Regions from separate parts of the Nitrospirillum amazonense genome, predicted to be linked through region 1. Evidence: riboswitches for the same ligand, from Rfam matches in the RefSeq annotation. Region 1 holds a riboswitch; the other holds the start of a gene.
What was found. A riboswitch is a leader RNA that binds a small molecule or an ion and turns the genes downstream of it on or off. The one in region 1 is predicted to bind thiamine pyrophosphate.
Positions count from the first base shown of each region.

Region 2: another riboswitch for thiamine pyrophosphate. It lies ahead of thiO (glycine oxidase ThiO); the one in region 1 lies ahead of thiC (phosphomethylpyrimidine synthase ThiC).

Region 1 covers NZ_JARPAF010000004.1:528,432-533,596, reverse strand. The annotation lists gene P5F91_RS23185 (lysozyme inhibitor LprI family protein) at 1-190, shown strand, start outside; gene P5F91_RS23180 (lysozyme inhibitor LprI family protein) at 209-1,630, shown strand; TPP riboswitch at 1,730-1,840, shown strand; gene thiC (phosphomethylpyrimidine synthase ThiC) at 2,010-3,878, shown strand; gene P5F91_RS23170 (glutathione S-transferase family protein) at 4,028-4,672, shown strand; gene P5F91_RS23165 (TetR/AcrR family transcriptional regulator C-terminal domain-containing protein) at 4,703-5,165, opposite strand, start outside.
Region 2 covers NZ_JARPAF010000002.1:60,401-65,565, reverse strand. The annotation lists gene P5F91_RS06310 (DJ-1/PfpI family protein) at 64-666, opposite strand; gene motA (flagellar motor stator protein MotA) at 1,027-1,887, opposite strand; TPP riboswitch at 2,075-2,184, shown strand; gene thiO (glycine oxidase ThiO) at 2,152-3,372, shown strand; gene thiS (sulfur carrier protein ThiS) at 3,369-3,572, shown strand; gene thiG (thiazole synthase) at 3,565-4,338, shown strand; gene P5F91_RS06285 (thiamine phosphate synthase) at 4,347-4,928, shown strand; gene polA (DNA polymerase I) at 4,978-5,165, opposite strand, start outside.

The DNA.
Region 1 (5,165 bases):
CCTGCACTGGCAGAGCCCCGGCGGCCCCCTGATCCTGCGCCTGTCGCCCGGCATGCTGAACTGGCGCCCCGGCCCCATGATCCTGGGCGCCTGGCGGCGGGAGGGCGACACCCTGACCCCGGTGGCGGCCTACACCATCAACCAGGTGCGGGTGGGCGTGCCGGCGGTGACGATGGCGGCCCGGCCCTGAGGCCCGCCGTCAGCACCTATGGCGTTCCTGGCAAAGATGTTTAATTCTGTCGGCAACCTCCACCACCGGTTGCCTACCGCCGTGAACCGCCTTCCCGCCCTGATCACCGCCGCGCTGTTTCTTTCCAGCATTGCGCAGGCCGCCGGCCCCGGCTTTGACTGCGCTGCCGCCAAGACGGCGACCGAGCGCGCGATTTGCGCTGATCCGAAGCTGGCGGACCAGGATAGGGAGGTCGCGCGGCTTTACAGGCAAGTGTTGACTCAGGCCGGCACGGATGTGGCGGCACTGGTCGGCGAACAGCGCCGATGGCTGGCTACACGGGACCGCCTGTGCCAAGGGCCCGCCAGGCCGACGTCGCCCCTGACGGTCGGGTGGCCGACGGAGGAGGAATGCCTGTCCCAAACGATGACCCTACGCCAGGCGGCGCTGACGGCCCTGAGCAAAGGGGAAGGTGACCCGTCGTTTTGCCCTCGCGCTTCGATGACGCTGACCCTGGCCCGCACCGCTGACGATGCGCCGCTTCAAATTCCCCTGGATCGGCAGATGATCGCCGCCGGGCTCGTGGTTCCGGCGCCTGAGGAAAAACTGGACCCCACTTGGCGTCATCGGCTGCCGGCGGCGGCAATCAATCGGCGGGGCGACGCCATAGCCATCGTTCCCTTCGGGTCCTCGCACGTGGCGGTGACGGCAACGGGGGGCACGGCCGATTGCGTCAGCGTCACCGCCTTTCCCTTGGACGCCAGCGGGAAAGCCGGTCCCGCCCTGCCGCCGCCGGAAAACCACGCCCAGCCCTATTGCTGGACGGAAACCGTCGGCTTCGGCACGGACGGCAGCGGACAGCCTCTGTTCTTCACCCAGAACGCGGACAGTATCCGGGCCAAGGCCGGACCTGAGCGCTCAACCCTGTTCATCCGCCTGGCCAGGAAAGACCGCTGGGGCGACTCCTGCAACCTCGAGGTGACCTACCAAGCCGCCTACCGTCTGGGCGAAGGCACCTGCAATGCCAGCGCGCCCGTCTGCCAAGCCCTGCGGCAAGCGGCCCCCGGTTGGGCGGCCACGGTGGGCGCCAGCCCATGGGTAGAGGCGGGTCCTTTTCATCCGGCTGGTGGGCCCGCTTACCCCACCTTGCCAGACCTGACCCCACAGGAGATGGATGAACCATTGGACGCGACCTTTCGAATGCCGAACTTTCCCGGTTGGCATTATCGCGGCTTCTCGGCGTTCGAGATGTCGTCGCCATTGATGACCTGGCAAAGCCCGGACGGACCGCTGACCGTGCGCATCGCACCCGGCACCGTGGGCTGGCGGGTGGGCGCCATGATCTTGGGCGTCTGGCGGGGGCAAGGCGACACACTGACGCCCGTGGCCGGCTACGTCATCGACCATGTGCGCGTCGGTCACCCCAGCATCAAGACCGTCTCCTCCGTCCAAATTTACTGAGGCGAACCCATCGGTAGAACTGAGCGTCGCCCAACCATTCCCCCACCACCCCATTTCCCTCCCCATTGACACCTGCGCCCTCGGGCGCGCACAGTGCGGCCTTCGTTCCAGGGGTGCGCCGGAGGGCGCTGAGATCCGCGGAGAGACGCGGGGACCCTTTGAACCTGATCCGGATCGTACCGGCGTAGGGATGGGAACAGGGGCCTTCGCGTATCTACCCGCCAACGGGATCACACGCGCATCCGCCCTGTAGGCCGCGACTGCAGCGGCCGCCTTCCTCCCCCTCATCGTCGTTGCCCCGGGTTGGCGACATGTGACGTGCCGGACGCATCAGCGGCCAGAGAGCCAAGGGCGCCGGACTACGGAGGAGCACGACCCTATGCCCGATACCCTGACCCCGGCCGCGATTCCGGCGAACGACGGCTTCACCGTCACCACCGGGCCCCTGCCCGCCTCCCGCAAGGTCCACATCCCGGGCACCCTGCACCCCGACCTGCGCGTGGCCATGCGCGAGATCGACCTGAGCCCCAGCGCCAATGAACCGCCGGTGCGCGTCTACGACCCGTCCGGCCCCTACACCGACCCGGCCGTGACCACCGACATCCGCCTGGGCCTGGCGGAGCTGCGCCGCCCCTGGGTCGAGGGCCGGGGCGATGTGGAGCGTTATGAGGGCCGCGCCATCAAGGCGGTGGACAACGGCCTGAAGGAAGGCGAGAGCAGCCCCGTGCCGGTGTTCGACCGCGCCGGCCGCCTGCCCCTGCGCGCCAAGGATGGCCCCGGGGGTGTTGTCAGGGCGGTGACGCAGCTGGCCTACGCCCGCGCCGGCATCGTGACGCCGGAGATGGAATACGTCGCCATCCGCGAGAACCTGGGCCGCCAGGCGCTGAAGGAACAGCTGGAGCGCGACGGCGAAAGCTTCGGGGCATCCATCCCGGACTTCGTGACGCCGGAGTTCGTGCGGGATGAGATCGCGCGCGGTCGCGCCATCATCCCCAACAACATCAACCACCCGGAATCGGAGCCGATGGCCATCGGCCGCAACTTCCTGGTCAAGATCAACGCCAACATCGGCAATTCCGCCGTCACCTCCAGCGTCGCGGAAGAAGTGGACAAGCTGGTGTGGGCCATCCGCTGGGGGGCCGACACGGTCATGGACCTGTCCACCGGCCGCAACATCCACACCATCCGCGAATGGATTATCCGCAACAGCCCCGTGCCCATCGGCACCGTTCCCATCTACCAGGCGCTGGAGAAGGTGAACGGCAAGGCCGAGGACCTGACGTGGGAGGTGTTCCGCGACACCCTGATCGAGCAGTGCGAGCAGGGCGTGGACTATTTCACCATCCATGCCGGCGTGCGCCTGGCCCACATCCCCCTGACGGCCAAGCGCGTCACCGGCATCGTCTCGCGCGGCGGGTCCATCATGGCCAAGTGGTGCCTGGCGCACCACAAGGAGAACTTCCTCTACACCCGCTTCGAGGAAATCTGCGAGATCATGAAGGCCTATGACGTGGCCTTCTCGCTGGGCGACGGCCTGCGCCCCGGCAGCATCGCGGATGCCAACGACGCCGCCCAGTTCGCCGAGCTGAAGACACTGGGTGAGCTGACGCAGATCGCCTGGAAGCACGACGTGCAGGTGATGATCGAGGGCCCGGGCCATGTGCCCATGCACAAGATCAAGGAGAACATGGACCTGCAGCTGCAGTGGTGCGGCGAGGCGCCGTTCTACACGCTGGGGCCGCTCACCACCGACATCGCGCCCGGCTACGACCACATCACCAGCGCCATCGGCGCCGCCCAGATCGGCTGGTTCGGCACCGCCATGCTCTGCTACGTGACGCCCAAGGAGCATCTGGGCCTGCCCGACCGCGACGACGTGAAGGTGGGTGTCGTCACCTACAAGGTGGCGGCGCACGCGGCGGATCTCGCCAAGGGCCACCCCGCCGCCCGCCTGCGCGACGACGCGCTCAGCCGCGCCCGGTTCGAGTTCCGCTGGCGCGACCAGTTCAACCTGTCGCTGGACCCGGAAACGGCGGAAAAGTTCCACGACCAGACCCTGCCCGCCGACGGCGCCAAGCTGGCGCACTTCTGCAGCATGTGCGGGCCGAAGTTCTGCTCCATGAAGATCAGCCAGGAGGTGCGCGACCTGGCCGGCGTGGAGGGCAGCTTCGTCGAAGCCGAGAAGGGCATGGCCGAGATGTCGGAGGCCTTCCTGGCGCAGGGGGCGGAGATTTATCACACGCCCTGAGGCGCGCATCCGGGTTCAGCATCCCGACGTCCGTTCAATCCCCACCGGTACCCCGCCGGTGGGGATTGTCCTTTGTGCCGGGCCCGTGTCCTGATGCGCGGGCCACGGGTTCAGACAGGCACGGGTTCAGATAGGGAGGATCGTGGACGATGATCACCGTCTTCGGCGAAGGAAGGGGCTTTCGCGTCGTCTGGCTGCTGGAGGAAATGGGGCTGCCCTATCGGCTGAGGCCGGTGGATCTGCTCGCCGGCGTCGAGAATGATCCGGAGTACCTGGCCATCAACCCGGCCGGCTTCATCCCGGCGCTCCAGGACGGCGATGCCACCCTGGTCGAGTCCATCGCGATCATGGAATATCTGATCGCGCGGTACGGGCCCACGCCGCTGGCGCCGGCCGCGCAGGATCCCGCCTTCCCCGCCTATCAGCAATTCCTGCACCTGGGCGAAGCCGGCCTGGCCGCGTCGATGTACTTCGTCGTCGTCAGCCGCAACCTGGCGCCCGAGGCGGAGCGCCGGAACTGGGGCGCCCTCAAGGCGCTGGAGGTGTTCGAGAGCCGGCTGGGGCTGGTGACGCGCCAGCTGGCGCGCGCGCCTTACATGGCCGGCGAGACGTTCACGGCGGCCGACATTTCCGTGACCTACGCGCTTGAGTTCGCCCAGCGGGCCGGCGGCTACACCCTCAACGAGGCGCAGCGCGCCTACATCGCCCGCACCAGCGGCCGCGACGCCTATCGGCGGGCCATGGACACCTGCCAGGCCACCAAGGCCTGGGCCGCCGCCGTGGCGGCGTCGTGATCTTCCGCCGCGGAACCGCCGGGGAACCGCCTATCGCACCGTCCCGATACCGGCCAGGATGAGGTCGATGCCGGCCAGGAACTGGTCACGGTCATCGTGCGCCGCCAGCTGCGGCGCCACCCGACGCAGGAAGGGATAGTCGGCCGGATCCAGCCGCGCCCATCCCCCGGCGATGTCCGCCAGCGCCGCCGAGCGATCCGTCCCCGGCGCCTGCAGGCGCGCGTTCGCCGCGTTCTGCCCGGCGGCGCCGAAGATATAGGTCACCAGCGCCGACCAGGCGTTGAACCACGCCCCCTCCGGCACGCCCAGTTCCCACAGCCGGCCGCCTATGGCCTCAAACACCCGCAGCATCGCCGGCTGCCACGGCGCGCGGGAGAACTGGGCGCCCACCCAAGGGTGCGCGTCGATGGCGTCGAACATGGCCAGGGCGATCACCCGGATGGCCTCGCGCGGGTCCGCCCCGCCGGCCCCGGTCTCGGATATGGCCCCGGAT
Region 2 (5,165 bases), on a different contig from region 1:
TAAACAAAAAGGGCGCGAAGCTGGATGCCACGCGCCCTTTTTTCATTCCGTATGCCGGCCTGATCAGGCGGCGGCGGCCTTCTCGGCCAGCAGCTGACGGCGGTACTCGATGGCGTCGGCGAAGACGCGCAGCATGGTCTCGATGAACTCCGGCACCACCTCTTCCGGACCGCGGGCGGTCAGCAGCTGGCGGTCGATGTTCATGTTCTGGCCTTCCTCGGCCACCCAGGTGGCGCCGGCGGCCTCGACGGTCTCGCGGATCGCCTCGTTGCCGGTCACGGTGCGGCCCTTCAGACGCTGGGCCACGGCCAGCAGCTGGACGCCGTGGTTGATGGCGGCGACGCCCTTGCCGGCGTCCATGAAGCTGCCGATGATGCGACGGGTGTGCGGGTTAGCGGCCAGCTTGGTCACGCTGCGCTCACCGCCCGGCAGGACCAGCAGGTCGAAGTCGGCGGCCAGCACCTCGCCAATCTGCTTGTCCGTGGGGAAGTAGTGGCCCCAGGACGTACCGTGCCAGCCGTTCACGAGACCCTGCTCGGGCGAGATGATCTTGGGCGCGGCGCCGGCGCGCAGTAGGGCGCGCTGGGCTTCGGTCATTTCCACTTCTTCGAAGCCGTTGGCGATGAGGATGGCAACGGCTTTTCCAGCGAGCGGCTGATCGGTCAAATTACGTCTCCTATGTTGTTTCGGCGGCCCGACACCCGCCCGTCGCCGTTCCCCAGGGGACGGCGCCGTTGGCAAGGCGCGATGGATGCTGCCTCGTGAAAATGGCCGCCCAGGAACAGGCGGCCATGGCAAAGCGTCAGGCGTGGGCGGCTGTCGTGATGCATGCCGGGCCGATGGGATGACGCTCTATTCGCATGGCACCGTAGTTGGCCTCTCCGGCGCCCCAGGTCAATCGCATTAAGACCGAATCGGGGTTGCAGTGCGGCATGGCTGGGTTGCGGGTGCATGGCCGGGCTCTGGCACGCTCGCGCCCGCCTTGACCTAAACTTTGGGATGGGGGGCGCCCGCCGCCTGCCGGCGTCAATTAATCGCCGACAGCGCCTCTTCCAACTCGTTGAAGTCGGGCATGTACTCCGTCGGCACCTTTTTTCGTGCCGCCTCGATGGACACCTGGGGCGCGTAGCCCGCCAGGTGGGATGTGATGGCCGCCCGGATGACGTGGTAGAACTGGTTCTCCTCCTCCGCCACGCCCTTCAGCCGCGAGGCGATGGGGGCGATGATGCAGTAGGACAGGAAGATACCCATGAAGGTGCCGACCAGGGCGCCACCGATCAGCTTGCCCAGCACCTCGGGCGGCTCGGTGATGGACGCCATGGTCTTGATGACGCCCAGCACGGCGGCCACGATGCCCAGGGCGGGCATGGCGTCGGCCATGGTCTGGAAGGCGTGGCTGGAGTGCAGGTCCTCGTGCTTGGCCTTGTCGATCTCCTGCTCCATCAGCGCCTCAAGTTCATGCGGGTTGTCCACGCCGATGGAGAACATGCGCAGGTAGTCCGCGATGAACTTGACCGTGAACGGATCCTTCATGATCGAGGGGTAGGCGTTGAAGATGTTGCTTTCCAGGGGCTTTTCGATGTGCTGCTCGATGGCCAGCACGCCCTTGGTCTTCATCGTCTTCAGGATTTGATAGAGCAGCGACAGCAGCTCCATGTATTCCTTTTTGTGGAACTTCGCGCCGGGGAAGATGCGCTTCACCGCACCCAGCGCCTGCTTGATGGTGTGGGTGCTGTTCGCCACCATGAAGCCGCAGATGGCGGCGCCGCCGATGGTCATGAATTCGCCAGGCAGGGCCTCAAGGATGATGCCGATCTTGCCGCCGAAAATCATGAACGACCCGAACACGCAGATGAACACGCCGAGCAGGCCGATGGCGGCAAACATGAGCAGACCTTGGTAGCTGGACCCCTAAGGTTCGCAGAGTCCAGACAATCGGCCTACTTGTCAAATCCCTGATGGGGTAGGCCGACGGCGCATCGGCGCGCCCGGACGGGGGATGTCGAACGCCGCCCTGTCACCCAGCCATGACGGCAAGACCCTTGAATTCGGACGCCCCGTCCGCCATCGTTCCCGCCATCGACTGGGGTGCCGCCCGCCTGACCACCGGGCCCGCGGCTGAGATCAGACCCATGGAACCTGCTCCGGATCATGCCGGCGAAGGGAGATCGCGAGACCGTGACCTATCATCCGCCTTCGGGCCATTCATTTGCCAAGCCGTCCGTCGCCCCCCGGGTGGTCGTCATCGGTGCCGGCTGCATCGGCCTGTCAATCGCCTGGCGCCTGGCCGCCGCCGGCTGCGCGGTCGACATCTATGATCGGGGGACCGCTGGCCGGGGTGCCACCCATGCCGCCGCCGGTATGCTGGCGGCCGCCGTGGAGACGGAACCGGGGGAGCAGGCGCTGCTGCCCCTGACCCTGGACAGCCAGCGCCGCTGGCCCGCCTTCGCCGCCGAGCTGGAGGCTTACAGCGGCCTGCCCGTCGACCTGCGCACGGACGGCACGGTGCAGGTGGCCCTGACTCGCGACGATGTGGAGGTGCTGCGCAGCGGCTTCGAGTTCCAGCGGTCCTTGGGCCTCAATGTCGCCTGGCTGAATGGCGCGCAGGTGAAGGAGCGTGAGCCGTGGCTGAACCCCCGCGCCGCCGCCGGCGTGCTGGGCGCCGATGACGGCCAGGTGGACAACCGCAAGCTGGCCGTGGCGCTGAAGGCCGCGGCATTGAAGGCGGGCGCCCGCCTGCACGAGGGCGCGGCCGTGGAGGCGCTGTCGCTGACGGCGGGCCGCACCGATGGCGTGGTGGTGGATGGCGCGCTGAAGCCCGCCGACGTGGTGGCGCTGGCGGCCGGCGCCTGGTCGCGCCAGTTGCCAGGCCTGCCGGAAGGCGCGGTGCCGCCGGTGCGGCCGGTGAAGGGCCAGATGCTGGCCCTGCGCATGGACCCGGCCCAGCCGCTGTTGCGCCATGTGGTGTGGCCGCCCAAATGCTATCTGGTGCCCCGTCTGGACGGGCGCCTGATCGTGGGCGCCACGACCGAGGACAAGGGCTGGGACGACCATCTGACGGCCGGCGGCGTGCTGGCCCTGCTGGAGGCCGCGTGGCGGGCCCTGCCCGGGGTGGAGGAACTGCCCATCGAGGAGATGTGGGTGGGCCACCGCCCCGGCAGCCGCGACGACGCCCCCATCCTGGGGCCCGTGCCCGAGGTCGCCGGCCTGGTCATGGCCACCGGCCACCACCGCAACGGCATCCTGCTGACGCCCGGCACGGCCGACCTGGTCGCCGACCACATCCTGACCGGCCGGGTGGACCCGCTGCTGGCGCCCTTCGGCATCGGGCGATTTGGCCAGCGAACTGAGCTTGACGTGAGGCGTGCATGATCACCGTGAACGGCAAGGCCCGCGACCATGCGGACGGCCTGGACCTGCCGGCCCTGTTGGGCGAGGCGGGGGTGGGGCCGGATTCCCGCGGCATCGCCGTGGCCATCAACGGCACCGTGGTGCCGCGTGCCCGCTGGGCGGAGCGTGCCGTCGCCGACGGCGACGCCATCGAAATCGTGAAGGTGCTGCAAGGTGGCTGAAGACCTGTTCCGCATCGCCGGCAAGGCGTTCACCTCCCGCCTGTTCTTGGGCACGGCGGGCTATCCCAACCAGCAGGTGTTCCTGGACAGCTTGGCGGCGTCGGGCGCTGAAGTGGTCACCGTCTCCATCCGCCGGGTGGATATGGAGGGCGGGGCCGAGGGCATCCTGGACCTCGTGCGCGACAGGGCCTGGCTGCTGCCCAACACCGCCGGCTGCGCCACGGTGAAGGACGCCGTGCTGACCGCCCAGCTGGCGCGCGAGGCGCTGGACACCAGCTGGATCAAGCTGGAACTGATCGGCGACCGCGAGACGCTGTACCCGGATGTGGAGCAGTTGGTGACCGCTGCCGCCCAGCTTGTGGACGACGGTTTCACCGTCCTGCCCTATTGCACCGACGACCCCATCGTCTGTCGCCGTCTGGCCGACGTCGGCTGCGCCGCCGTCATGCCCCTGGGGGCGCCCATCGGCACGGGGCTGGGAATCCTCAATCCTTACAATATCGAAATGATATGCGCGCGCAGCACGGTGCCGGTCATCCTGGACGCCGGCATCGGCACCGCCTCTGACGCCGCCCTGGCTATGGAACTGGGCTGCGACGCCGTGCTGCTGAACACCGCCGTGTCCAAGAGCAAGGACCCGGTGCGCATGGCGGCCGCCATGGGCCACGCCGTCATCGCAGGTCGCCTTGCCCGCCTGGCCGGCCGCATCCCGAAGCGCACCCGCGCCGAAGCCTCCAGCCCAGAGCTGGGGCTGATCGGGGGATAGGTGGGGTGGTGTTGCCCGCCCCACCCCTGCTGGTCATCACCGACCGCCGACAGGCGTCCTTGCCGCTGCCCCAAGTGCTGGACCGCGTGTTCGCCGCCGGCTGCCGCTGGGCCAGCGTGCGGGAAAAGAACCTGGCCGCCCAGGACCGGCTGGATCTGGTGCGCCGGCTGGTCCCCATCGCCCGTCACCACGGCGCCCTGCTGACGGTGCACGGCGACCTGGCGGCGGCGATGCTGTGTGACGGCGTGCATCTGGGGGCGGGCGGCGACGTGGCGGCGGCCCGCGCTCGCTTGGGGGCCCAGGCGCTGGTCGGCCTGTCCCGCCACCATCCGGAGGAGGGCCTGGGCGGCGCCGACTACGCCACCCTCAGCCCCATTTTCGAGACGCCATCCAAGCCCGGCTATGGTCCCGCCCTGGGCCCCCAGGCGCTATCCCGCCTGCCCGGTGCCCTGGCGCTCGGCGGCATCACTGCTGTCAACGCGGCGCAGGCCCGCGCGGCTGGCGCCGCTGGCCTGGCCGTCATGGGCACTGTCATGCGCGCGGCCGACCCAGGCGCCGTGGTGCGGGACCTGCTGGCGGCGTGGGGCTAGGCGAGGACAGCCGAGGCAGCGAATGCTGGCGCCGGCGCCTGAAGCGCGCTCAGTGCGCCTCGCCCCAACTCCGCCCCGTGCCGGCCTCGGCCACCAGGGGCACGGACAGGCTGGCGGCGCCCTCCATCACCTGGCGCACCACGGGGACGGTGGCGTCCACCTCCGCCACCGGCACCTCGAACAGCAGTTCGTCGTGCACCTGCAGCAGCATGCGGCCGGTCAGGCCGGCATTCGCCA